4 regions of the Paenibacillus sp. FSL R5-0475 genome follow, and region 4 is predicted to be linked to each of the others. Evidence: predicted binding sites of a transcription regulator. Region 4 holds the regulator's gene; each other region holds the start of a gene.
What was found. The regulator Rex, encoded in region 4, represses fermentation and respiration genes when NADH is low (regulators of the CRP and FNR family bind a similar motif). The targets are predictions, from matches to a motif close to TTGTGAAATATTTCACAA.
Positions count from the first base shown of each region.

Region 1 (8,286 bases), 2.9 Mb from region 4:
GGTTCCTGGTCGATCTCGGTGAAGTGAAGGAAATGGATACAGTTCGAATCGATTGGGAATATGCTCGTGCAGATAAATACAAACTTTTTGTGTCGAACGATAAGCAGAACTGGATCAATGTCATGCCAAATGACGGAATTATTACCGCGCATGATGGCAAAGAAACGATTCAGTTCAACCCGGTCAAGGCAAGATACATGAAGTTACAAGGCATAAAAAGAGCAACCGATTACGGATATTCCATCTACGAGTTTGGTGTCTATAACCTCTCGGGCGCTGTAGACGTGAAAGGCATTGAGGGCATACAAGTAAAGGTTGACGAGGAAGCGAAAAAAGTAACGATTGATGGATTGCTGATGAATGGCGTCCTTACAAATGTGAAGTTGAAGGTGCTTGATTCGAAAGGCAAGGTTCATCTCGAAGATGAGACGAAGAGTACAGTCGCGGGAAGCTTCCAATTCACATTCAAACTTACGGGTAATTTAAAGGGAACCAATGAGGCGTATCTATCGACTGGCTATATGAGCGAGCCTGTAAAAGTGACCTTTGAATACTCAAAAGAAAACCCAGGTAAAGGTCACGATAAGTAATGGATAAATAATCCATCCAAGCAGTAATACGACCCGCGCTGAAACTTCCTGTACCGGTTATCGAATTATCTGTCCGAGTAAGACTAATAACCGAAGTAACAACGTTTGAGGCGTAACATAACAAGCCGATTAGGTGCCAGACCACGGGGTCTATACCTAATCGGCTTGTTTCTATGTACAGTATCAAGATATTATTCAGGTTTTAGTGGGATTGTATTATGTATTGTATAATAGAACGACTGCCTCAACAGGTATTTATAACATAAAACATAGGAGGATACATGTCCTGGAGCAAATTGAAGCAACAACTGGAGAGTTTTCTCTGTCCTGCGTTATACGGCAGGGTTGAATATCGCGCAAGTAGTTACCGTTATTTACCTGATAAATCAGGGAATTGTTATATTTCGGTAGATAAAAAGAACGTACTTAATATGAATGATAGAACTAGCTCAATTAGATGGTATCAGACGGAGCAGGAGATTAAGAATGATTCAGATCTTCAAATTCCTATCAACCATGAAGACATTGAAGCGGTTAGAAAAGATAGCAAGGGGATCATCCCGGAGGATCGTTTAATAGTCATTGCAAGAAGCAGAAAAATATCAGAAGTTGCAAAGGAGCTTTTGTCAGCACAGACGTCATTAAGTAAATCGAATTTTATTGTTATAGCTACTAAGTATTTATCTATTTCCATAGAGGAGAGCTTAGAAAGTGACGATATCTTATTGAATATTCTAGCCTTAGTGGACAGACGAGTTGGAAAAAAGCGAATTTTAAACATGAGCGAGAAGATGAAGTTAAAGCATCCAAGTGTGCAATATTTTTATGAACTAAGGCGTAGTACATTATAAAAATAAATAACTTCATTGAATATTCAAGAAACACTCCCTACAAAAATCCCTAATTCTACGCGACTTCTTCCCACCATAACAATAGCCATGATAATGAGAGGGATGTTCGCATATGGTGCATATGGAATCGGAGAGTGTCGCTCTACTGGTAAGGAAGGATACAGTGTTATGAAATCCTTATATTTATTGGACTTTACGGACAAGTATGAGGAAAAATCGTTGTTAAAGAGATGGCATCATTGCCGTCTCTTTTTTGTTTCACTTTTTTAGTATTGCGCTGACTCTGGTTCCCGCTACCGCATCTTACGATCACAAGTACGAAGACTGCATGAAAATTAGCGTTGATGCTTATGTTCAAGCTCTCTCTGCTCTGCTAGGTGACGGGAATCATAGACGTACTTGCGTGATGTTGCTACGATGTTCCATGGAAATTAAGTGAAAGTGATCACAAGAAATTACAGAAGGAGTTATTTATCGTGAAAAGAATCGTAACACTGAGCACCCGCAAACTGATGGATACCGCAAAACACGGCGGATGCGGCGCATGCCAGACATCTTGCCAATCCGCTTGTAAAACTTCCTGCGGCGTTGCAAACCAGAAGTGTGAAAATGCAATGAACAGATAGGATTCGGAATTTTACCGCCCATTGCTCTGCTGATGGGCGGCTATTTTTAAGAAATGGATACTATCCCTAAAGGATGGCAAAGCCATTTCTACTTGTGTGCAAAAGGAGCTTGATTAGTAAGTATGATTCATCAATATAAACTAAACGGATACAATATCGTGCTCGATACCTATAGTGGCTCGGTGCATGTTGTTGATGACCTAGCATATGAAATTATAGCGGATTATGAGAAAACTTCTGCCGACCAAATCGTGACAACGCTGTTGGATAAATATAAAGATGATTCCAGCATTTCCGAGAGCGACATTCGAGAAACCATCGCGGATATCGAGGAACTTAAAAATGATGGACAGCTCTTTACAAAAGATGAGTATGAGAACCTCTCGCTCGATTTAAAAAAACGAAAAACTTATGTTAAGGCACTCTGCCTCAATGTTGCGCATACCTGTAATTTGTCATGCGACTATTGCTTCGCTAGCCAAGGGAAATACAACGGAGATAGGGCAATCATGAGCTATGAGGTTGGACAAAAAGCTATCGATTACCTGCTTGAAAATTCGGGTCATCATCGAAACCTGGACATCGACTTTTTTGGCGGGGAACCGCTCTTGGCTTGGAAAGTGGTTAAACATATCGTAGCTTATGCAAGAAGCAAAGAACAAGAATACAAAAAGAAGTTCCGCTTCACCTTCACGACGAACGGGATGCTGCTGAACGATGAGGTCACCGAGTTTTTAAATCAGGAAATGTACAATGTCGTATTAAGCCTAGATGGAAGAAAAGAGGTTCATGACCGACTTCGCCAAACGGTTAACGGAAAAGGCAGCTACGATCATATTGTTCCGAAGTTCAAGGAATTCGTTCGTAAGCGCGGGGACCAAGAGTACTATGTTCGAGGAACTTACACTCGTAACAATGTCGATTTCACCAACGATATATTTCATATCGCAGACCTTGGTTTTGACAAGATCTCGATGGAACCAGTCATCTGTGATCCAAAGGAACCTTATGCACTTACCGAGGAGGACCTGCCGGAGATCTACAACCAGTACGAAATTCTCGCCAAGGAAATGATTGGACGTGATGAGCAGGGCAAGGGGTTTACCTTTTATCACTACATGCTTGACCTCTCGGAAGGACCTTGCATCCAGAAGAGAATTACTGGCTGTGGTTCAGGAACCGAATATCTTGCTGTCACCCCTTGGGGAGAGCTTTTTCCTTGTCACCAGTTCGTCGGGGATGAAGAATACAGCATGGGAAACCTCTGGGATGGCATCACAAAACCTGAGCTGCAATGTCAATTCCAAGAGAGCAACTGCTACTCGAAGCCGGAATGCAAGGACTGCTGGGCTAAACTCTACTGCAGCGGTGGTTGTCCTGCCAATGCACTGCACGCGACGGGTTCCCTCGTCGGAACCTATGACTTCAGCTGTGACGTCTTCCGCAAAAGAGTCGAATGTTCCATGATGGTAAAGGTTGATGAATCTATTAGAGCGATGGAAGGGCAATCTAGCTAGTTAACGTAACGGATGAAAAAACTCTAACCGAGAAATAGACACTTTTAAATAAAGTGCCTTTCTCGGTTTTTTTTGTATTAACTAGAACTATGATTATAGATCGTTTTTTCCATCGGCAATCAGGATGAGGAATTCAAAACGTGACGGCCTAATCTGTTTAATAGACAGAGAGGGCTTTTTTAATGTGCGAATCTATGATTTTTTCTTTGAACACAAATATATATGACTAAAGTCATATTAAATTCGTGATTTAGCGTATTTTTTTTGTCGAAAAATAAACTATTTTCTAAGAAATGTCGATATAATAGGATAGAAATCTGCTTTTCTGTATTAACTGCAATTACGGAAGCGTTAACAATTATATGAATAGTCATTCGACAAGGAGGAAAGCAATGTTAAAAAAGTTAGGCAAGATTGGATTGGCTTTTATATTAGTCATTGGACTGCTACCGATGATTTCACTCCGGGCATACGCTGCCATCCCCTCATTCACCAAAACGGTGGACTTTCCCATTCAGACTCCAGTTACAAACGCCTCGGGTAAGAATGTTTCTGATGTTGATGTTCTTCCTGACGGAAGTACCGCAGTAGTGTTGAACACATTCGCTTATCAAGGCAATTCCTATGTTTATTCTTATTTTTTAAAGATTTTTGACCGCACGGGAGCACTTAGATCAGATGTTGATCTGAGTAGTCTAATGGATACCTATTACAAAATGATTGATGTGAATATGCTTGCGCTAAGTGATGGAAGGATTCTGATTACTTACCATAAAAGCGACAGCGGCGATAACAATTTGCAATTGGGAACCGTTAGGGAGAGTACTCCCAATGCCTATTTTATGGTGCTAAACCAGTCAGGACAAAAGGTGGTCGGTCAGACACAGATTAATACATACTCTGCCGCCAGTACCCCGGCACTCACGCGCTTTGTCTCTATAACGGAATTGTCTGACGGCAATATAGCTTTTTCCTGGCAACGGAACGACAATATTAGCACGGCTACGCGTGTGTTCACTGTTGAGGGTAACCCAGTTTCGGGAGAAACACTTCTGGTTTCCCATAATGCGAGCATGTCTAATGTATCCGCTGGAGACGGTGTATATATGGTTGCTTACAATTCAGGAGTAGGACCCCAGACGGATACTGTTTATCTGAAAATATTCAGTAATAGTGGGACTCTGTTAAATACGATTAATAAAGGAATAAGAACGGATGAAAAACAGCTGTTTCTATCCACGTTGAACAACGGGAATTTCATGTTCAGCCAATATAACTATAGAAACGACTCATCAATGGTTTCTTTATATGATAAGAACGGTACGAGTAAGGGTGATTTTACAGTAAGTGGCTCTCTAGGCGAATCTTCGGCTGCTATTTATAGGGATGGTGCAAACCCGGGCTTTGTAACCGTAAGTACGGACCCCACTTCTACCAATGCCATCAATGATGCGTACAACAACTTTAAAGAATGGTCGGGAACGCAGTATGCTTACCTGAATTATTATGACAATGACGGTAACTTAGTCTTTACATCGGATCAGCCGGTGGATTCCGCTCCGGTGGCTATGCAGGGTTTCAATGAAGCCACTTGGATGTACGCTGTGGAATATTATCCAAGCTTCAAATTGTATCCCACCTTTGGTGACAAGCTTGTCTTGGTGACAACCGATAATACGGATGCTGATCATTATAGAATAACCGCTAAAATATTTGAGACGGGAGCTCCGGCACCAGCGGCTATCATTGACTATGCGGCTGAGCAACTGACCGGACTGACGCCAAACAGCGCCTACTCGGTTAACAACGGTACAGCGGTAACGGTGACAGCGGATGGTAAGCTGGCTATAGACAGCAGCTGGTTGGGAACGTCAGTGAGCATCGTGAAGAAAGGCGATAGCTCGTCGACAACGGATAGCCCGGCACAAACGCTGACTATTCCATTCCGTCCAGGGGCACCGACTGGTGTAACGGCGACGAATGAAACGGCGATAAGTGCTAACGATGGTACATTGACTAACGTAACAACTGCGATGGAGTACAAGAAGGGTGTGGCGGGTACTTGGACGAATATTTCAGGTGCAACCGTAACGAGACTTGATCCGGACATGTACTATGTCCGGACAAAAGCGACGGTGACGGCGTTTGCGTCAGAAGCGAAGAGCGTGACGGTGGCTACGTTTGTGGCAACACCGGAAGTGACACCGGCAGCCATCATTGATTATACGGCAGAGCAGTTAACCGGTCTGGTGCCAAACGGCTCGTATACGGTGAACGGTACGGCAGTAACAGCGACAACAGATGGTAAGCTGGCCATTAACAGTGGTTGGTTGGATACGTCGCTGAGCATCGTGAAAAAAGGCAATGCCTCGACGACATTGGATAGCGCGGCGCAGACGCTAAGCATTCCGCCACGTGCAGAGGCGCCGACTGGTGTGATAGCGACGGATGAAACGGAGATTAGTGCTAACAATGGTACATTGACGAACGTGACAACCGAGATGGAATTCAAGAAAGGTACAGCAGGTGTATGGACGAGTGTAGCAGGTGTAACCGTAACGGGACTTTTTCCGGACACGTATTATGTGCGGACGAAAGCGACGACTACGGCATTTGCTTCAGAAGCGAAGATCGTGACGGTGGCTACGTTTGTGCCAACGCCGGAAGCGGCACCGGTAGCCACCATTGATTATGCGGCTGAGCAGTTAACAGGTTTAACGGCAAGCGGCTCGTACACGGTAAACGGGGCTTCGCTAACAGCGACAGCTGATGGCAAGCTAGCTATTGATAGCATTTGGTTGGGGACGTCATTGAGCATCGTGAAGAAGGGCAATAGTTCTACGACAACGGATAGCACAGCGCAGACGCTAAGCATTCCGATCCGTCCAGGGGCGCCGATAGGTGTGACGGCGACAGACGAAATGGCGATAAATGCTAATAATGGTACATTGACGAACGTGACAACCGAGATGGAATACAAGAAGGGTGCGGCAGGTGCATGGAAGGATGTGACGGGTGTAACCGTAACGGGACTAACTCCGGACACGTACCATGTGCGGACGAAAGCGACTGGGGCGGCATTTGCGTCAGCTTCAGTGCAAGTAGCGGTGGTTGCTTTTGTAGCAACACCGGAAGTGGCACCGACAGCTGTTATTGATTATTCGGCTGAACAATTGACAGGTCTCACGCCAAACAGCTCGTACACAGTAAACGGGGGTTTGGCAACAGCGACAGCTAGTGGACAATTAGCTATTGGTAACAGTTGGTTGGGAACGTCGCTAAGTATTGTGAAGAAAGGCAATGGCTCGACGACAACGGATAGTGCGGCGCAGACGTTAAGCATTCCGTCCCGTTCAGGGGTGCCGACTGGTGTAACGGCGACGGATGAAACGGCGATAAATGCCAACGATGGCAAATTGACGAACGTAACAACCGTGATGGAATACAAGAAGGGCACAGCAGGTGCATGGACGGATGTGTCAGGCACAACCGTGACAGGACTTATTCCGGACACATATTATGTGCGGACGAAAGCGACTTTGACAGCATTTGCGTCAGAAGCGAAGATCGTGACGGTGGCTACGTTCGTGCCAACGCTGGAAGCAACACCGACAGCCATCATTGACTATGCGGCAGAACAGTTGACAGGCTTGACGCCAAGTGGCTTGTACACGGTAAATGGTTCAGCGGTTACGGCGACAGCGGATGGTAAGCTGGAAATTAATAGTAGTTGGATAGGAACATCGCTAAGCATCGTGAAGAAGGGCAACAGCTCGACGACAACGGATAGCGCGGCGCAGACGCTAAGCATTCCGTCCCGTTCAGTGGCGCCGATTGGTGTGACAGCAACGGGTGAAACGGGATTGAACACAAACGATGGTACGCTCATCAATGTTACTACTGCAATGGAATACAAGAAAGGTACAGCAGGTGCATGGACAGATGTACCTGGTACAAGCGTGACGGGGCTTACTCCAGACACGTATTATGTGCGGACGAAAGCAACAGCGACGGCATTTAGCTCAGCTTCGGTGCAAGTGACGGTATCGGCATTCACGAAAATGCCAGAAGCGACGCCAGCGGCCGTCATCGACTATGCTACTGAACAGTTGGCAGGCCTGACGCCAAGTGGCTCATACATGGTAAACGATACAGCGATTACGGTGCCAGTAGATGGCAAGCTGGAAATTGATAGCAGCTGGTTGGGAACGTCACTGAGCATCCTTAAGAAAGGTGACGGTTCAACAACTACGGACAGTGCGGTACAGACGTTAAGCATTCCATCTCGTGCAGCGGCTCCGGTAGGTGTGACTGTTACGGATGTAACGTACAATGGGGCTAATAACGGTACCGTTCAGAATCTGACAGTCCAAATGGAATACAAAATAGGCAGCACGGGTCTTTGGACAGAAGTTACAGACACAATGATTACGGACCTTGCGCCGGACACGTATTATGTTCGGGAAAAAGCAACGGCAACAGCATTCGCTTCTATTGCTGCTCAGGTTATCGTTCATGACTCGAATGCGGTCATTCCGTCCGCGCCTGAAGTCACGGCTGATGATCTGAACAATACGATTGTTGGTCTGGACACAAGTATGGAATTTTCAGTGGACGACGGACTATACGTACGGTACGACGGAACCAACTTACCCGATTTGAGCGGTGAGCACATTGTTAAGGTACGGGTGGTAGCTAGCGG
Region 1 covers NZ_JBBORK010000001.1:6,270,434-6,278,719, forward strand. Annotated here, with positions in the region: gene MKX41_RS28065 (DUF4855 domain-containing protein) at 1-590, shown strand, start outside; gene MKX41_RS28070 (SF0329 family protein) at 872-1,441, shown strand; gene scfA (six-cysteine ranthipeptide SCIFF) at 1,918-2,067, shown strand; gene scfB (thioether cross-link-forming SCIFF peptide maturase) at 2,190-3,584, shown strand; gene MKX41_RS28085 (S-layer homology domain-containing protein) at 3,977-8,286, shown strand, end outside.
Region 1: a site for Rex is predicted at 1,875-1,892, ahead of scfA (six-cysteine ranthipeptide SCIFF). Genes of this name have one in related genera too.

Region 2 (8,286 bases), 2.1 Mb from region 4:
GATTGAAAAATATTTTCCGGCAGACTCCGTAGTAAAGGAGATTGAGCTTGGTTATTATGGTGAGTTGTTCAACTCCGAAAGTCAGGTAGCGTCGCCAATGTGGCGGTTCATGCTGGAGAACGGCAATGCCTATTATGTGGATGCTATAAGTGCGGACATCATCAGTCCGAAGACAACAGATTAGAAGGAGTAAGGAAAATGGGGATTTCATTTACAGTACTGTCCAGTGGTTCTACCGGAAATGTAACGGTGGTTCGGAACGGGGAGACAACACTTATGATTGACGCGGGACTAAGTGCCAAGCGGATCGATGAGCTGTTGGCCATGCGCGAGCTAACGGGTAATGATATAGACGGGATTCTAGTCACACACGAGCATTCCGATCATATTAAAGGACTCGGGGCAATGGCCCGTAAATACGATCTTCCGATTTATGCGAACACCAATACCTGGGGAGCCATTGGAAAAGGCATTGGAAAAATACCCGACTATAACCGAATCATTATGGAGTCGGGACATCATAGGGATTTTGGTAGTCTGCGTGTTGAATCGTTTGCAATTTCTCATGATGCGGCGGAGCCGGTGGGTTACAATTTTTATGATGGAAAAGAAAAACTGTGTGTAGCTACAGATCTGGGGTATGTTAGCGACAAGGTAAGAGATGCGATTTCAGAGGCGGACGTATTAGTGCTGGAGGCGAATCATGATATTGAAATGCTGAGGATGGGACGTTATCCGTGGAATACGAAACGACGTATACTTGGCGACATGGGTCACCTTTCTAATGAAGCAGCCGGAGCAGCACTAAGTGAAATTCTCACAGGACGGACTAAACGTACCTATTTAGCGCATTTAAGCCGGGATCATAATATGATGGATTTGGCTAAAATGTCGGTACGTTGCGCAATGGAGGATCGGGGCTGTTTCTTTAAAGATAGTGAGTTTAAGCTTTGCGATACGTATTATGACCAACCTACGCCATGGGATAAGTTGAGCCAGTTGTCATAAGCTGATCAAGCTCAGCAGTCTTTCGTTCTAATTCTTGGCGGGAGATCAGGCCTTTATCGATCATCAATTCGATCATAGCACTGAAGGAAAGGGTCATATGGTAGTGTTCATCCTTCAAATCGCCAAGCTTACCGATAAACTCCACCAGATCCATACTTGTGGAAAAAGAATTCATAATTATACCTCCTTATATAGTAAAAACAGAACTGGAGTTGTAAAAAATTCGCAGGCTTTTTACCTCAGGAAAATCACGAATTGAGGGTTGCCTGTGATACAATTATAGACGTGATAAGCAAACTCTAAATTTATGGAATCTTTCTATTAGTGTAGTCTTTTAAGTTGCAAAATATTCCTAGTAGAGAAGATATATTGAAAGATTCTAAAATTCTTTCGATTAACTGAAACTATTGTGTGGTTAATGGATAAAGTGAAACTTTTTAGTGATTGTTGGAGTCTAAAGGATGCAGAGGTATATGCTTGGAACGTGATTGCTAGAGGTTCAGGTTTTAGATACTGTGAACGGTTGGCAATAGAAGGGGGAGATTTTCGGTGGGATTGTTTGATGACGATTTCTATTCAACTAAAGTATCACGGTCCAGAGGGGATGAAGCATCAAAGGGATCATTTGCTAACCGCAAGCATTCTGTGCGAAGATCGCGCAAGGGCTTATCCACTTGGCAAATATCCGCCGTCTGCTCCTTAATCAGTGCTGTGGTGGCAGTGTTTTTATTCAGTATGCTTACTGGACAAATGAGTCACGAAACTGCCCCGAAGTCGGTAGTAACAACTGGGGAGGTTGCCCCAAGCAGAGATCCGTTTGACCGTATCATTCAAGCCGCTGCTACGGTTCGTCCTGCAGTAGTAAGTATTATCAATCATAAAGAAGATAATAAAGAATTGAACATTCTGGATGAGTCAGCATTAGGCTCTGGAGTGATTTATAAAAAGGTAGATAATAAAGCATTTATCATTACTAATAACCATGTCATCGAAGACTCTAGCAATCTTGAAGTCGTAACAGTAGATGGCGAGACACGTAAAGCTACACTTGTTGGAACGGATAAAGTGAGTGACATCGCGGTGCTTTCGATTGATGCCAAGGGTATCAATACAATCGCAGAGCTCGGGGATTCCTCGAAGCTTCGTCTAGGTGAAACGGTCATTGCCATCGGAAACCCGTTGGGACTTGGTGACACATTGACTTCAGGTATTGTCAGCTATACTGAACGGAAGGTTCCCGTATCCTTGAATCAGGACGGCGTATATGATTGGGAGCAAGAGGTCATTCAGACCGATGCAGCAATTAATGAAGGCAATAGCGGCGGGGCGCTTGTGGATCTGGATGGTAAAGTCATCGGTATTAACACGATGAAAATCTCCGATGCAGGTGTAGAAGGGCTGGGTTTTGCTATTCCAGCTAACCATGTGATAGATACCGCTAATGAACTGGCTGAGAAAGGGCGGATTGCCCGTTCCTACTTAGGCGTATATTCGGTAGATTTAAACAATCCTTACATTCCTCTCGCAGAGGACCAACGCAAGGAACTGAACCTACCGAACAATGTTAAGGATGGGGTTGTCGTTCTGGATGCTGTTGGACCTGCACAAGAAGCGGGAATACAGTTCAATGATGTAATTACGAAATTTAATGATGAACCGATTACATCCACGCTCTCCCTTCGCAAGTATTTATATAATCAGACGAAGATTGGTGAGGATCTGAAGATTACCTATTATCGAAATGGGAAAGTCAATCAGACTACAGTAAAACTTCTTGAAAAACCAGAGGAATAATATGCTGGAAGTCGGCATATAATGATATAGCAGTAATGACAAGTAGAGCGGACTACCCCTTCGGTTGAGAAGGTAGAGCTTCCTGAAATAGCGATACTCTGTATCGCTATCGGGGATCTATTTCTTCTAAAGTTTTGATAAATATGGCAATTATAAGCTGATTTAATCAATTTTGGGCTGACTGGCAACCCTTACATTGGAAGGTAATACTTATTAGGGTAGAAACGGATATATACGGATGCCAGCTTGCCTTTGCTAATCAGGTGTGGTAATATGATATCAATCATACATTTAGTCCCTAATTTTCGCATTGAAAAGGGCTGTTATATTCGGTAATACAACCTTTTTCAATGTGTGAATTTTTTCTTTGTTTGAAGATAAAAAGAACATATTAATTTAAATTTGTGGAGGTAACACACATGCAAACAGGTACAGTTAAATGGTTCAACGCAGAAAAAGGATTCGGATTTATCGAAGTTGAAGGCGGAAGCGACGTATTCGTTCACTTCAGCGCAATCACTGGCGACGGCTTCAAAACTTTGGACGAAGGCCAACGCGTTGAATTCAACGTTGTTCAAGGCAACCGTGGACCACAAGCCGAAAACGTTGTAAAACTGTAATAATAGAAGAAACCGTCCCAGCTTGTGAAAGTTGGGACGGTCTTTTTATATCTAGTTAGTCACTATTGACTTACAGGATGGGAGGAACGGCAATGAACTACCGGAAGAAACCTTTGGAAGAAATACCGGAAGAAAATACCGCGATTTGGGCGTGTACCAATGATGGATGCAACGGATGGATGAGGGATAATTTCGCATTTGAACATGCGCCTTCTTGCCGTCTATGTGACTCTCCAATGGTTCGCAGCACGAAGATGCTACCACAATTGCTTAATTCGAATGGCGATCTCAAATCGCTGAAGAAGGGTATTTCCATTACCTAACCAATGCCTTTATGAGTCAAGCTTGTTATAGAACAGTGAACAACTTCAAGACGGTCAAACCGTCTTATTTTTTTTGCTTTTTTTAAGGTAAATTGTGATTTTTGTCACAAATCATTTGAATTTCACCGTTAAAAGCACCCCTTTGTGTGACATTTATCACAAAAGTGCGTCTAAATTTTTGACACAATATAGTTAACGAAAAGGGGAGAAGGAAGGGAAAAATATGGATACAGTAATGCTGTCGCGTATACAATTTGCGTCGACGACAATATTCCACTATTTCTTTGTACCGGTATCAATCGGACTAGCGCTCTTGATTGCGATCATGGAGACCATGTACGTTAGAAAAGGCAATGAAGAGTACAAAAGGATGGCACAGTTCTGGGGAAAGCTGTTTCTCATCAACTTTGCAGTAGGGGTAGTTACAGGTATTTTGCAGGAATTTCAGTTCGGGATGAACTGGTCTGATTATTCACGTTTTGTGGGTGATGTATTCGGGGCTCCACTTGCAGTCGAAGCATTGGCAGCTTTTTTTCTGGAGTCTACTTTTATTGGCATCTGGATATTCGGCTGGGACAAAGTGTCCAAAAGAGTGCACTTGTTATCCATCTGGCTAGTAGCTTTCGGTACGATGTTATCCGCTTTCTGGATTCTAGCAGCGAACTCCTTTATGCAGCATCCTGTGGGATTTGAGATAAATAATGGACGGGCAGAAATGAATGATTTCTTCGCGCTCATTACGAACGGACAATTGCTGGTTGAATTCCCGCACACGGTTCTTGCTGCGTATGCAACAGGCGCCTTCCTCGTAACGGGTATTAGTGCGTATAAGATATTGAAGAAACAAGATGTATCTTTCTTTAAGAAATCTTTTCAAATTGCAGCAATCGTAGGTATCATTTCTTCTATTGGTGTAGCCGTGGCAGGCCATGCGCAAGCACAGTATTTGGTTGAGACTCAACCTATGAAGATGGCGGCTTCTGAAGGACTGTGGGGTAAGAGTGGTGACCCAGCACCTTGGACCGTATGGGCTAACATTGATCCTGACAAGCAGGAAAGTTCTGGAGAATTTCAAATTCCGTATATGCTAAGCTTCCTTTCATACAGTAAATTTTCCGGTGAAGTTAAAGGTATGCTTGAGCTGCAAGCTGAGTATGAGCAAACCTATGGCCCCGGTGACTATATCCCGCCAGTACGTACGACGTTCTGGAGTTTCCGGATCATGGTTCTAGCAGGAACGTTAATGATCGTAATGGGTATGTACGCAATGTATTTAATGTGGCGCAAAAAGATGGACCGTCCAAACACTTGGTTTATGCGGTTTATGTTATGGGGAATACTGCTTCCTCCAATCGCGAATACAGCAGGTTGGGTCATGACCGAATTCGGGCGTCAGCCATGGACGGTATTCGGATTGATGACAACGGAAGACAGTGTGTCGCCTAACATTACAAGTGGTCAGGTTCTATTCTCTGTTATTTCTTTTACAGCGATTTACGCCATTCTCGGATTAGTTCTAATTGGTTTGTTTATGAAAGTGATTAAAAAAGGTCCTTATGCGATGGATAACGATCACGGGGATTCGCATGATCCATATAACGAGGAGGGCGCCCAATGATGTCTCTTAATGAATTGTGGTTTGTGCTCATTGCAGTTCTGTTTATAGGGTTCTTCTTCCTGGAGGGTTTCGATTTCGGCGTAGGGATGGAAACACAAATTCTCGCTAAGAATGACACTGAGCGCCGGATTCTGATTAACTCGATCGGACCCTTCTGGGATGGAAACGAGGTATGGTTAATTACTGCTGCGGGTGCAATGTTTGCGGCTTTCCCTGAGTGGTATGCAACGTTGTTTAGCGGATTTTACATTCCCTTTGTCTTTGCTTTATTAGCTTTGATTGCACGTGGTGTTGCTTTTGAATTTAGAGGTAAACGGGATTCCGTAGCTTGGAAAAAAACTTGGGATGTTTGTATCTTTTTCGGCAGCTTCCTCCCACCTTTCCTCCTTGCTGTGGTGTTCGCCAGCTTCATCAAAGGTTTGCCAATTGATGGGGATATGCAAATGTACGCAGGTTTTACAGATATCGTAAATGTGTATACCGTAGTAGCTGGTGTGACTGTTGTCCTTCTTTGTTTGGTACATGGTCTCATGTTCACAACGTTGCGTACAGTGGGTGATCTACAGGCTCGCGCTCGAAAAATGGCGCAAAGATTGCTTTTGCCACTTGGGGCTCTATTGCTCGCTTTCGTGGTAATGACTTATTATATGACTGATATTTTCGAACAACGTGGTTTAGTTCTTATGATTATAGTAGCGCTGGGAATTATCGCGTTCATATTATCGGGTTATTTCATGACGAAGAAGAAGGATGGCTATGCTTTTGGAATGACAGGAGCGGTAATAGCATTGTCCGTAACTTCTATCTTTGTAGGATTGTTCCCACGTGTTATGATTAGTTCAATCGATCAAGCCTTTAATTTGACAATTACCAATGCGGCTTCGGGACATTACTCTTTAAAGGTAATGACGATTGTGGCACTGACCATCCTTCCATTCGTATTGGGATATCAAATTTGGAGTTACTTTGTCTTTCATAAACGCGTTCACGAGAAGGAGCATCTTGAATACTAATGGATAAAAATTTGCTTGGGTATAAAGGAGTTAAGCCGGTATTTCTGATCGTTGGCCTCCTTACCCTGGTGCAAAGCATGTCCATACTTCTGCTGGCCAAATGGCTGGCAGAAGTCATCTCTGCGCTATTTGCAGGAGAACCTCTGAAGGAACAATGGGCTACTTCGCTATTGTTCCTTCTTGCATTTCTAGTGCGCCATGCTTGCGCCATGCTGATGAGCCGTATCTCTTACCGCTTTGCGGAAGCAACAGGCAGCAACATGCGGAGGGAAATGATGGATAAGCTCTTCCAGCTTGGACCCAGAATGGTGGGCGGGCGTGGAACCGGGGATCTTGTCACACTTGTGCTGGAAGGCGTAACAAAGTTCCGCACATATTTAGAAGCGATTATCCCTAGAATGGTAGGGATGTCAATTACACCGATTTTGGTGCTTATTTATATCTACAAGATGGATACCGCGAGTGGGATAATTCTAACGATCACTATGCCGATTATTATTGTTTTTATGATCTTGATCGGGATGACGGCTCGCAAGCAGATGGACCGTCAGCTGAAATCTTATCGTACCTTATCTAATCATTTCGTAGACTCCCTCCGTGGGCTAGAAACGCTGAAATTTCTGGGCCGCAGTCGTAGTCATAGCACGAGTATTGCCACCGTCAGCGATCGGTATCGCTCGGCGACGATGCGTACACTGCGAGTAGCCTTTTTGTCTTCGTTCGCGCTGGACTTCTTTACGATGTTATCCGTTGCTTCCGTCGCGGTAAGTCTCGGCCTGCGTCTGGTCAACGATCAGATGACACTGGTTACGGGCTTAACCATTCTGATCTTGGCACCGGAATATTTTTTGCCTGTACGATTGGTAGGTTCGGATTTCCATGCTACTCTCGATGGTAAGGAAGCCGCTGAGGCAATGAAGAGCATTATAGATCAGGATGAAGTGAAAGCTGAAGTAGTAGGTTCTAATGGTGACCAAGCATTGAGATCAGCATCGGAAACACCAGAAGAGATATTCACTTGGCATAAAAATAGCATACTTACATTAAATGATGTCAGTGTGAAATACGAGGAAGCTGGTCTTTCTTCGCTGGAAGCGGTGAACCTGCAATTTAAAGGAGCAAGCAAAATTGGGATTATCGGAGAGAGTGGGGCCGGTAAATCTACACTAGTCGATATCTTGGGTGGTTTCTTACACCCTACTTCAGGAAGTATCACAGTAAACGGTACAACGGTTAGCGCATTAACGGATGAGGCTTGGCGAAAGCAGACCTCGTATATCCCGCAGCGCCCTTATATTTTTAGTGGTACATTGGCTGATAATATTCGCTTCTATTACCCTGAAGCTTCTATGGAAGCTGTGGCTGCAGCTGTGAAAGCTACTGGATTATCAGAGCTGGCGGCAACCCTTCCGAATGGCTTGGATGAGATGATCGGCGGCGGAGGTCGTTCGTTCAGTGGCGGGCAGGAGCAGCGGGTTGCGCTGGCTCGAGCTTTACTCAGCAGTCGTCCGATTATGTTATTGGATGAGCCGACGGCACATCTGGATATTGAGACGGAATATGAGCTGAAGGAGACGATGGTGCCTCTTTTTGAAGGAAAGCTGGTCTTTCTGGCTACACATCGCCTGCACTGGATGCTTGATATGGACATTATTGTAGTAATGAAACAAGGAAAAGTGGCAGAAATCGGTACCCATCAGGAATTGCTTGCCCACAAGGGTGCGTATTATGAGTTGATTGGGTCGCAATTGGAGGGAATCCATTGAAACGTGAAGGATGGTTTGCTCCGTATGTATCGTCGTATTTTTGGCGTTTTGTGCTTATTATCGTGCTTGGGGCGTTGACGATTTTTACAGCCTCATCATTAATGTATACTTCAGGATTTCTGATCTCAAAAGCGTCTACACCCG
Region 2 covers NZ_JBBORK010000001.1:5,447,450-5,455,735, reverse strand. Annotated here, with positions in the region: gene yycI (two-component system regulatory protein YycI) at 1-184, shown strand, start outside; gene MKX41_RS24430 (MBL fold metallo-hydrolase) at 199-1,008, shown strand; gene MKX41_RS24425 (hypothetical protein) at 974-1,183, opposite strand; gene MKX41_RS24420 (S1C family serine protease) at 1,558-2,802, shown strand; gene MKX41_RS24415 (cold-shock protein) at 3,222-3,422, shown strand; gene MKX41_RS24410 (cold-shock protein) at 3,515-3,745, shown strand; gene MKX41_RS24405 (cytochrome ubiquinol oxidase subunit I) at 3,969-5,363, shown strand; gene cydB (cytochrome d ubiquinol oxidase subunit II) at 5,360-6,376, shown strand; gene cydD (thiol reductant ABC exporter subunit CydD) at 6,376-8,142, shown strand; gene cydC (thiol reductant ABC exporter subunit CydC) at 8,139-8,286, shown strand, end outside.
Region 2: a site for Rex is predicted at 3,838-3,855, ahead of MKX41_RS24405 (cytochrome ubiquinol oxidase subunit I). Genes of this name have one in related genera too.

Region 3 (8,286 bases), 300 kb from region 4:
AAATCACGAATGACGATTTCTCCCCACTGATTAATCGTGCGTTGTCATTACCTGCGGCTGATGTAGAGTCAGATCTGGTACTTACGACAGGATATCATCATGAAACAGTAATCGGGCTGGCACCAGAGATCATTCAAGCTGTCAAAGATGGGCATATCCGCCGGTTTTTCGTCATTGCAGGCTGTGACGCGCCAGGTAAAGGTGGGAATTATTACCGCGAGTTGGCGACCTCCTTACCGAACGATACCGTCATTTTAACCACTTCTTGCGGAAAATTCCGCTTTAATGACGTAGATTATGGAACTGTTGGAGACACAGGCATTCCGCGTTATATTGACCTTGGGCAATGTAATAATTCTGGTTCTACGGTGAAGATTGCTTTAGCTCTGGCTGAGGCATTTGATTGTACGGTGAACGAGCTACCTGTCAGCATCGTGCTGTCTTGGTTTGAGCAGAAAGCAGTAGCCATTCTGCTTGGTTTGTTCAGTCTTGGCATTCAGGATATTCGTATCGGACCGAAACCGCCTGAGTTTATCTCGGATGGGGTGTTGGATGTGTTGGTAGAGCTCTTTGGATTGAAGCTGATTACAACTGCCGAGGAAGATATGAACGCGATGTTGGCGTTGTCGTAGGTTTAATAATCATGTTATGTGGAATAGTTCGACAGAGGGTGTCCCAAAAGTCATAAAATGACGGAGGGACATCCTCCTTTTTTATGTGGGAGCGTAGCGGTCATTTCCAAAATTCAGGTGAAAAGTAGGTAGACTCAGGACAAGCGATCACTATAATGGAAATAAGATACATTCATAGAACCAATTTATAGCATATAAACAAGAATTCGGCTGAGTAAATAAGCGATTAGAGGAGGCCATCTCGTGGGAAGATCATTCGCAAATTTGCATATCAGGTCGAACAACCTTGAGAACACTGTCGAAGCATTAAGAAAGCTAAGCGAAAGGCATGGCGAAGTATTAGGTAAGTCAAATAATGAGGCTACAGAGATCAAAGTTGTCATGTACGTAAGCAAAAACAACGAGAACTGGATCAGCGTGCTCCACGATTATTTTGTATGGGGTACGGTGAAGGAGATCGGAAAAACGTTGTTCTCGCTTATCGAGGAGCCAGTGATGACCGCCGGATATATGAATGAGGAAATATTCGAGTTGTCGTTTTTCGAGAATGGAAACCTTCAAGCCGAAAGAATCTTTTGTGAACAGTGGACGAGGGATGAATATGAACAACTCAAAGAAGAGCGTCTTAATGATGACTACTTGCGGAAAGCGTTGGATATCCGTATTGAGGATTTTGAGGACCTCATTAGCATTACGAGACCGGAACAAGCCGTAGATAAGCTGTCAGAAATCGTAAGAATGTCTTTATGGAGTGATTCGGAGTGGATCACGCATGAAGAAACTCTCAGAGAACGTTTTGGGACATATGAATTTTGAAAAAAGTATGAAGGAATACCGGAATCATGTTTGCGTTAAAGTTTATCTGTTATCTGGGTATTGTTCGTATGCCATTGATTCTCTGTAAACAGGAGGAGTATTTATGTACATCGTATCCCGGCCAACACCGCCGTCTTTTATGAACAGGATGCTGGGCAGGCGTTTGAAGTTATGAAGCAGTGGCTCTTGTCGAAAGAGTGCAAAGCGATTTCAGAAAATAACAGATGAACTGCTGCCATTAGAGGAATTAGAAAATACATGGAAGTTCCTAATTTATTGATCAGACGATAGTTCTTTAACCGCGAATATTAGTTCAATTAGCAGTTAATTCACGTCGAATTGATCTTGATATGTTTTAGTGGAAAGGATGATAGAAATGCCAAATGATAACCAAGCTCGTCCTTCAGCTGGTTCTGTTAGAGAAGTTGGTAGTTATCCTATCGATCTGACAGGTCCATGCAGTCACACTCTTGTCATTAAGCCTGGTGTGGGTAGTCTATCTATTGGTCCGTCGCAATTGGGGAAGAAGGCAGACCTTCATGTCGCGTCTGATGCGCAAATCGATTGGACCGTATTCGATGCCTTTGCCACGCCGGCTGGCTCTCCCTGGCCACGATTTCTACATTATACAGGCAGTGACCCAGGCTTCTTTGACTGGGCAAAGAAACGGCCCATTGAAGAGATGACGTGGACACCGATCCTGTCTGCAGACACGGTGGTGGACACCAGTCAGTCCAATTTGCATGGCTTGCATATCGAGTTGGCCCCATCCGGGAGTTCCCTTAGCCTAAAGCTTCCAAAGCGGTCTTTCCGTCTGAGTGTGTCCGGCGATCTAACACGCTTCTCGGCCACAGGCGATATGCCATCTTCCCTGACACTGGCGCCGCGTACCGGCCGACGCAAGAATGATATTCCTTTCTTGCTGCCCGACCTGGGTGAGTTGCACCAGGTAACGAGCTTGACGCTACAGAACACACCGCTGGGACAGCCTATCTCGCTAGAGTGTCTAAATCGGTATCCAAACCTTAACTCATTGAGTTTGTGGGGGAACTTCTGCGACCTGGACATATTGGCTCAACATGCCAAATTAACGAATCTGGAGCTACGTTTCATGCCGGATCTGGGGGAGCTTCCTACCTTGAACTCCTGGCCGTTGCTTGACAGATTCATCGCCTACAATGTGGAAGAGATCGCTGGCAAGCATCTGAAACAGCAAATGAAAAAACGAGCTGAAGCACGCCCTTGGACCGACCATGCTTCAGTGAGCCAATTACGAAAGCCTGAGTGGTGGACGACAGAGTTCGGCCGCCCGTTCTCGTCCTGGCCTAAACGTCTGGCCAAGCTGGCTAATGAAGCTTATAACGTTGCACAGGCAACTTTGTCCGAGGCCCGAACCTTTGCCGAAGCCGAGGCAGCCATTTCTGCCTTCACCGCGCGCTTTAACAACCTCAAAGGCATCGAAACCACCGAACGAGAAGACCTTGCTGAAGCGGTATGGCAACTCAGCCAGTCTGATCATCTGATTGGTCAGCCAATAACAGAGGAGATGGCTCAACGCTGGTTCGATGCATCGCGCGATTACTGAATGAATTGAAAGTCATTACAAGCCTTGAACAGCTACAATCTTTTAAGAAAAGATTGAAAAAATATGTAATTAGGAGCAATGGAAGGTAAGTAAAAGAATGTACCTCTATTGCTCCTTCTCTCATTTAACCCTCCCAATTTAAAGAGTGCACTACATTATACTGGCGGGGTTTTGTTATATAATCAACCCCATTTCACGGAGTCTATCTTTAATTTTCTTTATACGAGCTTCTTTTTCGGTAGCTTCAGTTAATACCACCACAGATGTTTCGTTATACTTCTTTATAATCCTCTTTAAAGTTAATTCTTTCATATCCTTTTTACTCTGCATTGTAACACGAGGGACAATTGTATGGTTTTCTATAGTCTTGGGATCTGCAGAAATTCGTTCTAGTAAATTAAGTAGAAGCATCAGTCTTTTGTGTCCCAACCTCGGAACTTGGTATAGTTTTTTCCATGAGGAATTTAGTAGGTGATCAAGGTTTATATATCCCTTGGAGTATAGAGCATTTATGAGGCCCGTTAAATTTGGTCCCTGCTCTTCTGCATAAGCAACAGTTACAATACAAGCAATATCCTTACTATAAAGATGCGCTGGAAGTGGGAAAAATTGTATTAACGCCGCATTTCCATCGATGATGTCATTCATGATGATTTACCTCCAATAAAAATTTTTGGTCATTATTCACGTATAGAATTCTGGTGAAGGTTGTGCAAAATATTATTACACTCTGCATTATTAAAACCCAAGTTACTGATCATTTTCTGAACATCAGCAAAGCCCATTGCATGAGCATGTAGAATATTCAGAAGATTTTACTATTTAATAAGTAACAATCGACTCGAATATTCGCTGCTGCGCTTCGTAATCAACACTAAGTAATGGTATGATGTAGGCATCAATTTTATGGGGTGCACTATGATGGATATTCGAATCAAAGAACTGCTTGATGCTACACAGCAAAAATATGGATTGGACAACTACTACTTACACTCTCATGAAATTTATCGCGACGTTACGATACTGGGAGAGACCAACTATTTTCTTAGTATGGAATGGTTTCCTGCACATATGAAGGAATGGAAGGGCGATTACAATCCGGAAGGAACTGCCGTCATCACGATTGACCTACAATCCCGCAACTATAAAAGTGTGATTTTTGTTGGCGGGATATCTTATGCGAATGGGACACCATTCCAAAATATAGATTTTAACGGAGTCATCCGGTGGATTGAAGATGAGGCAAGGATTGTATACGGTAAACAATTCCACTTAGAGAAGGAACAGATTGGAGAATATCATTTTATTGAAAAAATAGGTAGCATACCAGTCACTCCTGGTGGACGGATCGAGCTTCGCTTCGATGCGGAAGGCAGGCTTGTTTTTTACAGTGTATATGGCCAGTTTCCTTCCAGCTCCCTTGTGCACAAAGAGAACTATACTCTCACACTTCAAACGATAGAGCCACAGGCGAGGAAACAACTTCAGCTTATAGAATATCCGGTGTACGAGACGAAGCAACTCCTGCCGATCTATGGGATAGAAGAAATCTACATTTCAAATGACGGAACAACCACCATCCCATTTGAGTTTATATCAGGTACGAGAGCACGACTGAGTATTGATCAAGTAATCCATTGGGAGCAACAGAATACGGAGCTGGAGCCGTTCGAAAGGACGGAGATACGCCTACTTGAGGTAGTTTCCATTGAGCAGGCAATAGCTAGTGAGCCGCATCCGGACTCATTTCCTATCACAGACGCAGAACAAGCCGAATGTATAGCCGCAGTCGAAGCTGGTTTAAGCCAGCTCTTTCCGGATGAATCCGGAGAATGGATGTTGAAGACTTTTCAACGGGAAAGAGGACATATTCAGGCAACACTGAGGATGAAGGCGCCAAGTAATCGTATATTCCAGCGTAAGATCCTCCTGTTCATCGATGTGCAGAATTATAAGGTTATAAATTATATGGATAACAAGCCAATGCTCGATATGTTTGATGAGTTCAAGAGCGAAGAGGGGATTTCTGTAAGCCATGACGAAGCTTATGACAAGCTCAAGGGATGGTTCGAATTAACACCCGTCTATGTGTATGATCCTGGGCAGAAGAAGTATGTGCTGTGCGGGAAGTTAGATTGTAATTATGCTGTGAAGGCCACTAGTGGAGATGTGGTGGAGTTGAGTAGTTTGGAATGATAGTGCAAGCTTTCTTATACTGAGTAGGACGAATAAAGGTAATGAAGTATAGTAAGGTGATGCAAATATAATAAAATGAGTAGAACTTACTAATTTTGTGAGTTACTTTGGGAGTTGAAAATATGACGACAGCTACAGGAACCAAGGAAAATCCTTGGAAGTTAAAGACACCACCGCAAACATCCGAGTATGAAATGTATAAGGTCGAAAAAGACGGTAAAGAAATTATAGTTTGCACTGTAGGGAAAACGGTTTTGCATTATGACTACCGCTGTATTGAAGATCTGCACGCCATGCTTATACAAAATGGTGATTGGATGGAGTTAGGAAGTGCTGATGAGCAAAAACCAGCAAAAGAAGGTACCGTTGAAGCATGGGGGCGTTCACCTGAAAACCCTGTCGGCGGTTGGTATGGATTAAAGAAGGGACTTCGGGGGCGATTCGGAATGTATATTCCACCGTTGCTCGAAGAATTGGGTCTTGCGGAAGTAGAGCATAATCCAAGAAACAATCGGATGAAAGCGATCTTGTAAACGAAGGAGAGCCTAAAGGCTCTTCTTTTTTTGAGCCATGCCCCTAACCGGTGGTCTTTCGTACACATTGCAGTGATTAATTTAGTTACAAAACGTTTTTTTTAGTTACATAAACTTTCAAGAGCAGGGCCTTTGCCGTTAAGCTGATTGTAAAAATATTCACAAGGGGGCAAAGCTATAACATGAATAAAAAAGTAACCACTGCTCTTATTCTCGTTCTCTCAGTCATGCTTGTTATCACAGGATGTGGCAACAGCAACAGCAGCAATGGAAACGGGAACAAGAACACCAGCAAGAACACCAGCAAGATCAACGAGACAAAGGAAACTGAAGCCGTTTCGGGAGCATCCAAAGCTAGCTATACACCGTACGATCAACTAAAAGATAAATATGACATCATCATTATTGGTGCAGGCGGTGCCGGAATGTCTGCTGCACTTGAGGCGAGAGCAAAAGGTATGAACCCGGTTATTTTTGAAAAAATGCCAGTTGCCGGCGGAAATACAACAAAATCATCTTCGGGAATGAATGCTTCTGAAACGAAATTCCAAAAAGAGCAAGGCATTGAAGACAGCAATGATCTGTTTTATGAAGAGTCCTTAAAAGGTGGCCATGATACGAACGATAAAGAGATGCTTCGTTTCTTCGTAGACAATTCCGCAAGTGCGATTGATTGGCTGGATTCTATCGGGATTAGATTGAATAATATCACGATTACAGGCGGGATGAACGAAAAACGCACACACCGTCCTGAAGATGGCTCTGCAGTAGGACAATACCTTGTCAAAGGTTTGGTGAAAAACGTACAAGAACAAGGCATTCCCCTTTTTGTGAACGCCAATGTCAAGGAAATTACCGAAAAAGACGGTAAGGTCAATGGCGTCAAAGTTATCTTTGACCAAACGGAAGAGAAAACGATTACAGCGTCTGCTGTCGTGGTGACAACCGGCGGTTTCGGCGCCAATTTAGACATGATTTCAGGAGTCAGATCTGATTTGGAGGGGTACGTTACCACCAACCAGCCGGGCAGCACCGGTGACGGTATCAAGATGATTGAGAAGCTCGGCGGTACCACAGTCGATATGGATCAAATCCAAGTTCACCCGACTGTGCAGCAGGAAAAATCCTATCTCATTGGGGAGGCTGTTCGTGGGGAAGGAGCGATCCTGGTTTCAAGTGTAGGCAAACGTTTCACAAACGAACTGGATACAAGAGATAATGTCACCGCTGCAATCAATAAGCTTCCTGAGAAGTCTGCGTTTCTTGTATTTGATTCCGGCGTAAAATCTCACGCTAAAGCGATTGAACAATATGAAAAAATGGGCTTCGTTATCCAAGGAGATTCGATCGAGGCTTTGGCAACAAAAATGGACGTACCGGCAGATCAGTTGAAAACTGCACTAGAGACCTGGAACAGCGCGGTGACGAATAAACAGGATGCCGACTTCGGCAGAACAACCGGAATGGACAATGACTTGTCCGACGCGCCATATTATGCAATTAAAATCGGCCCGGGAATTCACTACACGATGGGAGGCGTGAAAATCAACACCAACACAGAAGTTTTAAATAAAGACGGACAACCGATTCCAGGCCTTTTTGCAGCAGGCGAAGTTACCGGAGGCTTGCATGGTCAAAACCGGATCGGCGGTAACTCTGTTGCGGAAATCATTATTTTCGGCCGCCAAACGGGTATAAAATCCGCTGAATTCGTAAAAGCACAATAAGTTATCCCCCTGCCTCTTTTCGGCTAGGCAAACAAACGCTTGGGCTCATCTTAGCCATGCGTTTGTTGTTTTATTATAACGGTGTAGCGTATAAGGTCATAGCCATCCTTGCACGTATACGTTAGAATGAAGAAAAATTTCCGGAGGGACAGCTGATGAAAATTGGCAAACATACACTTCGGCTGCAAACAACAATTACTTTGATGATTGGTGCAGTTCTTATCATAATGCTGCTAGTGGTCTATCTGCTATTTAGTATAAAGGTTACCTCACAAACAAAATCCTCGTTGGAACAAAAGGCTGTGATCATTTCCCGTACGTTATCGCGTAACCCTCTAATTATTGAAGCGTTAAACAAATCACGCAGCTCGTCTGAATTGCAAAGCTACACTGAGGAAATCCGATTGTTGAACAATGTGGAATTTGTTGTGGTCATGGATATGAATGCAATCAGATATTCCCATCCGGACAAGGACAAAATTGGTAAGCATTTTATCGGTGGCGACGAAGCCGCAGTCTTGCAGGGGCAGGAAAGCATTTCGGAAGCCGAGGGTTCTTTGGGCCCATCTGTAAGAGCGTTTTCACCTGTCTTTTCTGCAAGCGGGAAACAATTAGGAGCGGTGGCAGTAGGAATATCACTGGGAAACATCAGACTTGCCATAAGAGAGAACGTGGGAATCCTTTATTGGGGATTGCTTATAGGCAGTCTAATAGGGGCTGCGGGAGCATTTCTGCTGGCACGTGTTATCAAAAAAATGATGTTTGGCATGGAACCGGCCGCTATTGCTAAGCTTTTG
Region 3 covers NZ_JBBORK010000001.1:3,055,399-3,063,684, reverse strand. Annotated here, with positions in the region: gene hcp (hydroxylamine reductase) at 1-632, shown strand, start outside; gene MKX41_RS13770 (hypothetical protein) at 876-1,448, shown strand; gene MKX41_RS13765 (hypothetical protein) at 1,825-3,033, shown strand; gene MKX41_RS13760 (hypothetical protein) at 3,208-3,681, opposite strand; gene MKX41_RS13755 (hypothetical protein) at 3,952-5,229, shown strand; gene MKX41_RS13750 (DUF6855 family protein) at 5,352-5,762, shown strand; gene MKX41_RS13745 (flavocytochrome c) at 5,945-7,489, shown strand; gene dcuS (DcuS/MalK family sensor histidine kinase) at 7,645-8,286, shown strand, end outside.
Region 3: a site for Rex is predicted at 5,910-5,927, ahead of MKX41_RS13745 (flavocytochrome c). Genes of this name have one in related genera too.

Region 4 (8,286 bases):
GGCCCTTCCTTCTGGCGTTTCTTCCCCGCACCAGCGTTCACCGTAAGCCCGCCACGCAAATGAGCAATTATAAGTAATGCAGTAAGCATTCCAGCTGCTATAACAATCGGGAATATATTAATACCTAAAAAAGCCATGAAAATAAACAGCACAGGAATAAATCCGAGTAAAATTTCTTTAAGGTACTTAGGCATTATTCCATACCCCCAAGGTCGCAGGTTTTCGCGGCAAAATAATAAATTTGCTTTCTTTTCCATTACTCAAGCTTACGTACACATTGTTGTCGTCGATATCAGTAGATGCTATCACATCTTTAAATTCCGTATTTTGCTGTTTCAATCTATCAAGTTCTGTAGGTATAATCGTATATTTACGGCTCTCCATGGCTTCAGCTACAGAGAACATCGCTTTATCCCAGTAATCATCCAATAGTTCACTTGAATTTTGCTCCACATCGAGTTTAAGTTTACGTCCTTCAATCACTGATTTTCCTTCTTTGGATACATACGATACTAGATCACGTAAATTCGTGCCCGGCTGCAAATCAAGTTTCAAAGTGACCTCATCGCGGTTAATACTAATATGTGAAGTATTTACTCCCTCAAATCCGGTTACAATCTTTTGGAGCGGTTCCTGTAAAGCAAACTGACGATATAAAAAGAATCCTCCGAATAATAGCATAGCCGACAGTAGAGACGTTATCAGTACAGGTACAAGACGTAATTTCAAGAAACGTCCTCCTCTCAAAGATGAAAAAATGTAAACAGAATGATCCAAAGTCATAGCTGCTAAGAGCTCACCAGAGCCTGACGTTCTACTAACACTGTTCTAATTACAAACAGTAGTATATCACAGGTGTATATACTATATTGAAAAAAAATGTGAAGATATTTAAAATTTTATTTTTTAATTCTTTCCATTTTATTTAATTTATTGATTTAATTCGACAAAAAAAGGGCTGTTACTCTTAAAATAACAGACCTTTTTTCGTATGAATCTTTAAATCCCAATATATAAATCCACTCTTATAGTATATCACAATTCGTGTACTAATAGTATATCAAATAATATGTCATTTTAAAAAACAAGCGAACCATAAATGGTCCGCTTGTTTCTCTTATAATGCCTTTGTTTAATTTAGCGGCTAGGTAAACTGTAACCTTCACCCATTCGAGCCCCATCCGAGAACCGATAAAATTGATAATAATATCGACCGCTTTGTTTATAAAAAAGCTGCCAAGCATACTCCCCGTTATATACTCCTGGCAACAACCGCTCAATGCTGATGTCCGGAAGATCGGCTTTTATAAGGCTACGCATTTTCGCTTCAGAGGTCCCTTTACTTAGTTCTTCAGCATATACTGCGTCGGTTCCTTCAGCAAACTTCCCGTCTACAGTAAAACGTACCCAAACCATCAACTCGGTCCCGGCTTCATTCTTCCCTGTTAAGACCCAGTACACCGCATTTTCATCCCACACGGATTTCTGCGCTTTGGTTACCTCTGTCAGACCAGCACTGGTTTTAGCGACATCCTTAGCGATATCTCGCTCGTTCCATTGATCTTTCATAATATAAGCATAGAACTGGATAAGTCCAAACAGAAGGAGCAGAATCAGAACTGACCCCAGGAGGATCCATTTTTTCCTTTTCTTCAAGGTACAGCTCCCTTTCTAGTAATATATCTTTTTTGATTATATAACACACCTGTGTGTTTATCCAAAGTTTCATATCCAATTCAATGATCTAATGATCAGAAACACAAAAGGCTGTAACTTTGCAATCGCAGAAAGTCACAGCCTTTCAGTTATTCGTTATGATCTTAGACTACCGTTTAAGCAGTCCATCAAATGATTCTTGCGCCTTACGACGGATTGCTTCCTCATCTAGCGTTACACATTCTCCGTGTTTTACAACCTGTTTACCATTCACCCATACATGCTCAACATCCTTGGCACTGGCAGAGTATACAGCATGAGACAACAGATCTGTATGTGGTAGCAAATGCGGCTGGTCTATATCAATCGCGATAAAGTCCGCTTTCATGCCAACAGCGAGTCTACCCACATCATTTAAAAAGATAGACTTTGCGCCATACTCTGTAGCTATACGCAGCGCTTCCGGAGCTGGAACAGCCGTCGGATCACCACTTACACCTTTATGGATGAGGGCTGCAAGACGCATCTCTTCAAACATATCCAGGTTATTATTGCTTGCCGCACCATCTGTACCCAGTGACACCTTCACACCAGCCTTTAGAAGATCCGTAACCCGAGCCACTCCACTAGCCAGTTTCAGATTACTTCCTGGGTTATGAGACACGCCTACATCATGACGAGCCAGTATCTCGATCTCTTCATCATTCAAATGAACGCCATGAGCAACAATAGACGGACGAGTGAACATTCCAAGCTTCTCTAAATGCGCTACAGGCCGAAGTCCGTAATCCACCACATTCTGCTCCACTTCGCGTTTGGTCTCGGACATATGGGTATGCATCGGTAAATCCAAATCATGTGCCGCTTGTACAAACTTAACAAAGAAGTCCGGTGGGCAAGTATATGGGGCGTGTGGCGAGATCATCGTCGTAATTCTGCCGCCAGCCTTACCATGCCAATTTCGTGCAAAAGAAATCGCTTCCGCAAGCTTGTGATTTTGTACTTCCTCTGGGCATAATCCGATTACGCCTCTCATCAGTACAGAACGAATGCCTGATAATTCGACTACCTCTGCTACTCGATCCATATGATCATACATATCCAAGAAGGTTGTAGTACCACCTTTTAGCATTTCCAGTACCGACAAGGAGGTTCCCCAGTATACATCTTCTCCAGTGAATTTCGCTTCCATCGGCCACATCTTCTCTTGAAGCCACACCTGAAGTGCCAAATCATCTCCATAACCACGAAGCAATGACATTGCCGCATGGCCATGTGTGTTTACCAGACCTGGCATAAACAGCAGACGACTGCCATCAACAACTTGCACATCATCTTCCATTAAAGGCTCTTCTTTTCCTATGTAAGTGATCAAATCATCTTCAATAGTCATATATCCATTCAGAACCGGCTCATCCGTTCCCGGAATAAGAAAACGCCCGCCCTTAATAATCGTTTTACTGCTCTTCATTTCCGGTTTCTTCCTTTCCATCTTTCAAATAATAAGCAAGGCTTTGCAAATCCGTTGTAAAATCGGCAGCATGAACCCGGATATTCGATGGTGTTTTTAGAATCACTGGTGCAAAATTCAAAATCGCCTCAATGCCAGACTCAATGAGAATATCTGCTACATTCTGCGCTTCTGAATCAGGCACAGTAATGATCCCAATTCGAATACCTTGCTCACGAACCGTCTGACCAAGCTCCTCCATCGGCTGAACGGTAAGAGAGTTGATTTTCCGCCCTACCTTAGGTGCATAGGAGTCAAATATAGCGGTAATCTTCATAGTATCTTTCAGATAAGCATTGTAATTAGATAATGCATGTCCAAGGTTACCGGCACCTACTAAAGCCACATTCAATTGTTGATCCAGCTTCAGAATATGACGGATTTTTTCAATAAGATAAGTTACGTCATACCCGATACCTTTTCTACCAAAGTCTCCAAAATAAGCTAAATCTTTACGAATTTGAGCAGGATTCAAATCAAGTTTTTGTCCTAGTTCTTGTGAGGAAACGGTTAATATTTCACGTTTCTGGAGATCATTCAAGAAACGCAAGTACACAGGAAGTCTGCGAACAACGGCTTCTGATATTTTATCCGATTTCATAATTTACCTCCTAATTTAAGTGATATTCTGTTCAAATCCTATCGAAATATCTGCACCTCGTCTCAAGGAAGAGCGGTATTCTTATACCGCCCTTCCTTGTAGAGAGATTAATAAGATCGATGACGTTCTTTTCAAGAAACGCCTCCGTCTTCCAACCACTCCGCTATACGAGGAACCATTTGATCCGTAAGCATATGCTCCATTTTCGGGCCAGGCAACGAATAGAGGAAATACTTCCCATAGTGAGATTCGATCACCCTTGTGTCATACACAATAACAATACCCCGATCTTGCGCTGTCCGTACCAGCCTCCCAAATCCTTGCTTGAAGCGAATAACCGCCTGAGGAACAGACAACTTCATGAACGGATTCTTTTTCTGGGCTTGTAATAACTCAGACTTCGCTTCCGCTAGGGGGTGGTTTGGCGGTTGAAATGGGAGTCTCACGATGGCCAAGCATGTTAATGCTTCACCTGGAATATCTACACCCTCCCAAAAGCTGCTTGTTCCTAACAGTACAGAAGCTGCACTGTCCTGAAAACGGCGGATCAGCTTGCTACGGCTGCCCCCCTCCACGCCTTGACCTAACACCGTGATCTCTTGTGAGGCTAGAGCCTCTTTCAGAGGATCGTAAACCTGGCGTAGCATCTTGTAAGAAGTAAACAGGACAAGCATCCGCCCACGTGTTGTAATAGCTGCTTCTGCTAGTGACTGTACGAGTGTATCGACAAATCGGGCATCGCCTACACTCCCCTTCACACTTGGGAAATCCCGCGGAATAACTAACAGCGCCTGCTCCCGATACTTAAAGGGAGAAGGCAGGAGTGATGTCATCAGACGCCCCTCTTCCGCAGCTTCATTAAGTCCGAGATTATCAATCATAAACTGGAAAGATTTATCGACAGAGAGTGTCGCCGAAGTTAGTACGATACTTTTCTTCTTGTCGAAAAACAGCTCCTTAAGCTGAGTACTAACATCAACAGGAACGGCATACAGCTGTAGCGATTTACTGCGATAATTTCCATTCGCCTCCAGCCAATATACTACATTCTCATCATTTAATCCCATAAAAAACCGTACTTGCTCACGTATAGAAGCTAAATCCTTAAATAAGCCGCTAATATCGGTAACTAGGCTATCTGAGGAAGATTGACCTTCTTGATCTCGCATCTCATTAAGCATTTTATCACCTTTACGGATAATTTCGCTTAATGTCAGATTCATAGTATTCTCTAGAGCAACCAATTCATCCCAATCTTTCGGTTTACGGGTAGGAAGTAGCCGCATGACTAACTGGCCGGCTTCTCCCGCCGCTGCATCGCTGCGTTCCGGCAAGAGGCTGAATAGTTTATCACTAAGCAGATCCCAGGTTTCTTTTACGGTAAGAAGATCCGGATAGATTCTATCGATTACTCCGCTCCATTCAGAAGCTTCCTCACTGCCTGATGACTGAAGCATTTGGCGAAGTGTAGGAAGTTGGCCATTTCGACTATCCTTATAAAGACGCGATAGTGTATGTGCCACCGTGAAATGCTTCATATGCATGCCTAAATGCTTGCCAGCCACGTCCTCCAGATGATGGGCCTCATCTATTACAAGATGTTCATAAGCCGGAAGTAGTTGATGCCCAGCCTTAACATCTGCGAAAAGCTTAGAGTGGTTCGTAATGACCACGTCTGCAATACCAGCTTCATGCTTAGCCCGATGATAATAACACTTACGGAACCAAGGACACGAGCGACCCAGACAAGAATCGGTATCGCTTGCTACCGTCTCCCAAAAATCTCCGCCACGTCCACTTAGATTGAGCTCTTCGTCATCTCCTGATTCACTTTGTGTCAGCCAAACGATCATCTGAGCCGCAGTAAGCGCATCTTCCCTCGGACTTATAAAGTCTTTTTTATTAATTTTATGTTCGAACTTACGAAGACACAAATAATGCCCTCTGCCCTTAAAAATTGCAGCTTTAAATGGAAAAGGAACTACCTGCGTTAACAAAGGAATATCACGCTCACGCAATTGATCCTGCAGATTAATAGTATGAGTGCTGACCATGACTTTTTCATTAGTGCGTACGCTTTGGTATATGGCAGGCAATAAATAACCAAGGGATTTACCGGTTCCTGTCCCTGCTTCGATCAATAGATGCTTGTCTTCGGCAAGTGCCGTCATCACCTCATTGATCATAATATCCTGAGCTTCTCGGCTTTCATACTGTGGCAAAGTTTCTTTAAGTCGTTTCGTTACTTCATCCATATAATCTGTAAAAGATAAATTGTGTAGTGGATTCTCAGCATGCTCGTCTCGAGGTGGAGCTAATTCGTTCCAGTCTCCTACAGCAAGCGCTAATTGACGATAGAAAGTCAGATCACCTTCGGGCTGAAGCGTCTCCGCTTCCCGTTCACGCAGCAGACCATCAAAATACCAACCCAGATCACTATCCTCTTCCGTAAACAGCTCACAGAGTCTCTGAATCGTCAGCAGAGGCAAATCGTAGAGCTCCTCCAGACATTTCAGCAATACAAGAGCAGTTGCGAGTGCATCACTGTCTGCCTGATGCGGACGATCATGCGTCACTCCAAAATGTGCACTAACTGATCCTAGTTGATAGGATGTGAGGGAAGGAAAGCAGATTTTCAGAAAATCAATCGTATCTAAAATCCGCCCTTGAAATGGTAAATACCCACATCGGTCTAAAGCATTTTGCAAAAAATGGAAGTCGAATGCGACATTATGCCCTACAAGCACAACATCATCCAAGAGTGGGACAAGCTCCATCATCATCTCATCCAGCTCAGGTGCATCCTTTACATCATCGTCGGTAATCCCCGTTAGACCAGTTATAAAAGGAGGTATCGGCGTTCCGGGCTTGACGTAGGAACCATATACCCGGGAGATGGACCGGTCTTCTTCTATAATTGCAAGGCCAACCTGGATAATTTCACCCACGGATTGGGTTCCCGTTGTTTCAAAATCAAGCACGGCAAATTTCATTATAATTCTATTCCCTTTCAATTGAGACTCTTAATCAGCATAACAGAAGTTGCGAAAAAAGGCGATGCACACCACTGGTTCAGGGGATGCATCGCTTGAATGAAAATGCGGAATAATAAACCGTAAACGTAATAATTTACAATAATGAAACAAGCTGATTTCCGAAATGAAGCTTACCTCCTCGGCGGCGGCAAACCTCCAAATTAACGGTTGGTTCAGGAAGTGCCGGGTCAAGTTGCAAAGAAAGGCCAAACAGCTCCTGCGCTTCATTGAACCGTTCTTGAGAGGCCCTGATGCAACCTAAAGCGTTATAAACCATTGCCTTCAGCTTGGTTTCCCGTATCAAACCGAGCATATGGTTCAGATGGCTCCAAGCAGCTTCCCCCTCCCCTTCCTGCAGGTAAGAGATGGCTAAATATAATCGAGCAGCCAAGCTATCCGGATATTGCACAATAACTTCCTTAAACTGTTCAATACATTTCCCATACATCAGCAGCTTATAATACCCTTGACCTCTAACAAAAGTATCCATACACAGCTCGGGTGCTTCCTGCTCTGGCACTTCCTCTTCAACCACAGTCGTAAAATCTACACTTTCACGAAAGTGACTTAGCTTCTCAGCAAAGGCCAGCCATTCATCCATCACTTTATCACTAAGTCGATGCAGCATATTATAATTGCATAAAAGCTCATTCCGGCGGGCACCCTCCGCTGTAGGGTAATCTGTAACGATCTCCTGAAGCACCTTGTTCATTTCAGCAAACAAATGTTGAAACATGGGCTATCCCCCCTTACTGAAGATGAAATCAGTTCAGCTTGCCTGACTTCATTTTCTGCGAGAACGGGGTCTTTCATCCCTGCCATTCATTACATGGCGTAAGTCCATAATTTAAGCGATTGTAGCATGCAATTCATGATCAGCCAGCTTCACTGGTCTGTTGTTCTCATCCACGAATACCACCGTTGGCTTATGCGACTCCAGTTCTTCCGAAGACAGCATCGCATACGAAATAATAATTACTGTATCTCCCGGTTGAACAAGACGTGCAGCTGCACCATTTAGGCAGATCACACCACTGCCGCGAGGCCCTGGAATAACATAGGTTTCTAACCGTGAACCATTATTGTTGTCCACGATCTGCACTTTTTCATTCTCAAGAATATCTGCCGCTTCCATTAAGTTCTCATCAATGGTAATACTTCCCACATAATTCAAATTGGCTTCTGTCACCGTCGCGCGGTGAATTTTGGATTTCATCATATGTCTAAACAAGAGCGGCAACCTCCTTTGGAATAAATACATTATTGTCAATTAATCGCGTTCTGCCAAACTTCACGGCAAGCGCTATAATAATCTCCCCATTTACATCCGTTAATAAAACTTCGTTCTCTAAGCCTTCCAGATTAGGGAAAGTCAGTATTTCCGCATAATCAATGACCGCCAAAGGAGAGCTGGAAATAACCGAGGTCAACAATTCCCGCACTTCAGCAACGGTTGTTACTTTTCCTTCTTCAATGGACTGACG
Region 4 covers NZ_JBBORK010000001.1:3,355,962-3,364,247, forward strand. Annotated here, with positions in the region: gene MKX41_RS15030 (AAA family ATPase) at 1-194, opposite strand, end outside; gene MKX41_RS15035 (hypothetical protein) at 187-729, opposite strand; gene MKX41_RS15040 (cell wall elongation regulator TseB-like domain-containing protein) at 1,138-1,656, opposite strand; gene MKX41_RS15045 (amidohydrolase) at 1,826-3,127, opposite strand; gene MKX41_RS15050 (redox-sensing transcriptional repressor Rex) at 3,114-3,767, opposite strand; gene dinG (ATP-dependent DNA helicase DinG) at 3,899-6,760, opposite strand; gene MKX41_RS15060 (tetratricopeptide repeat protein) at 6,897-7,538, opposite strand; gene panD (aspartate 1-decarboxylase) at 7,650-8,033, opposite strand; gene panC (pantoate--beta-alanine ligase) at 8,026-8,286, opposite strand, start outside.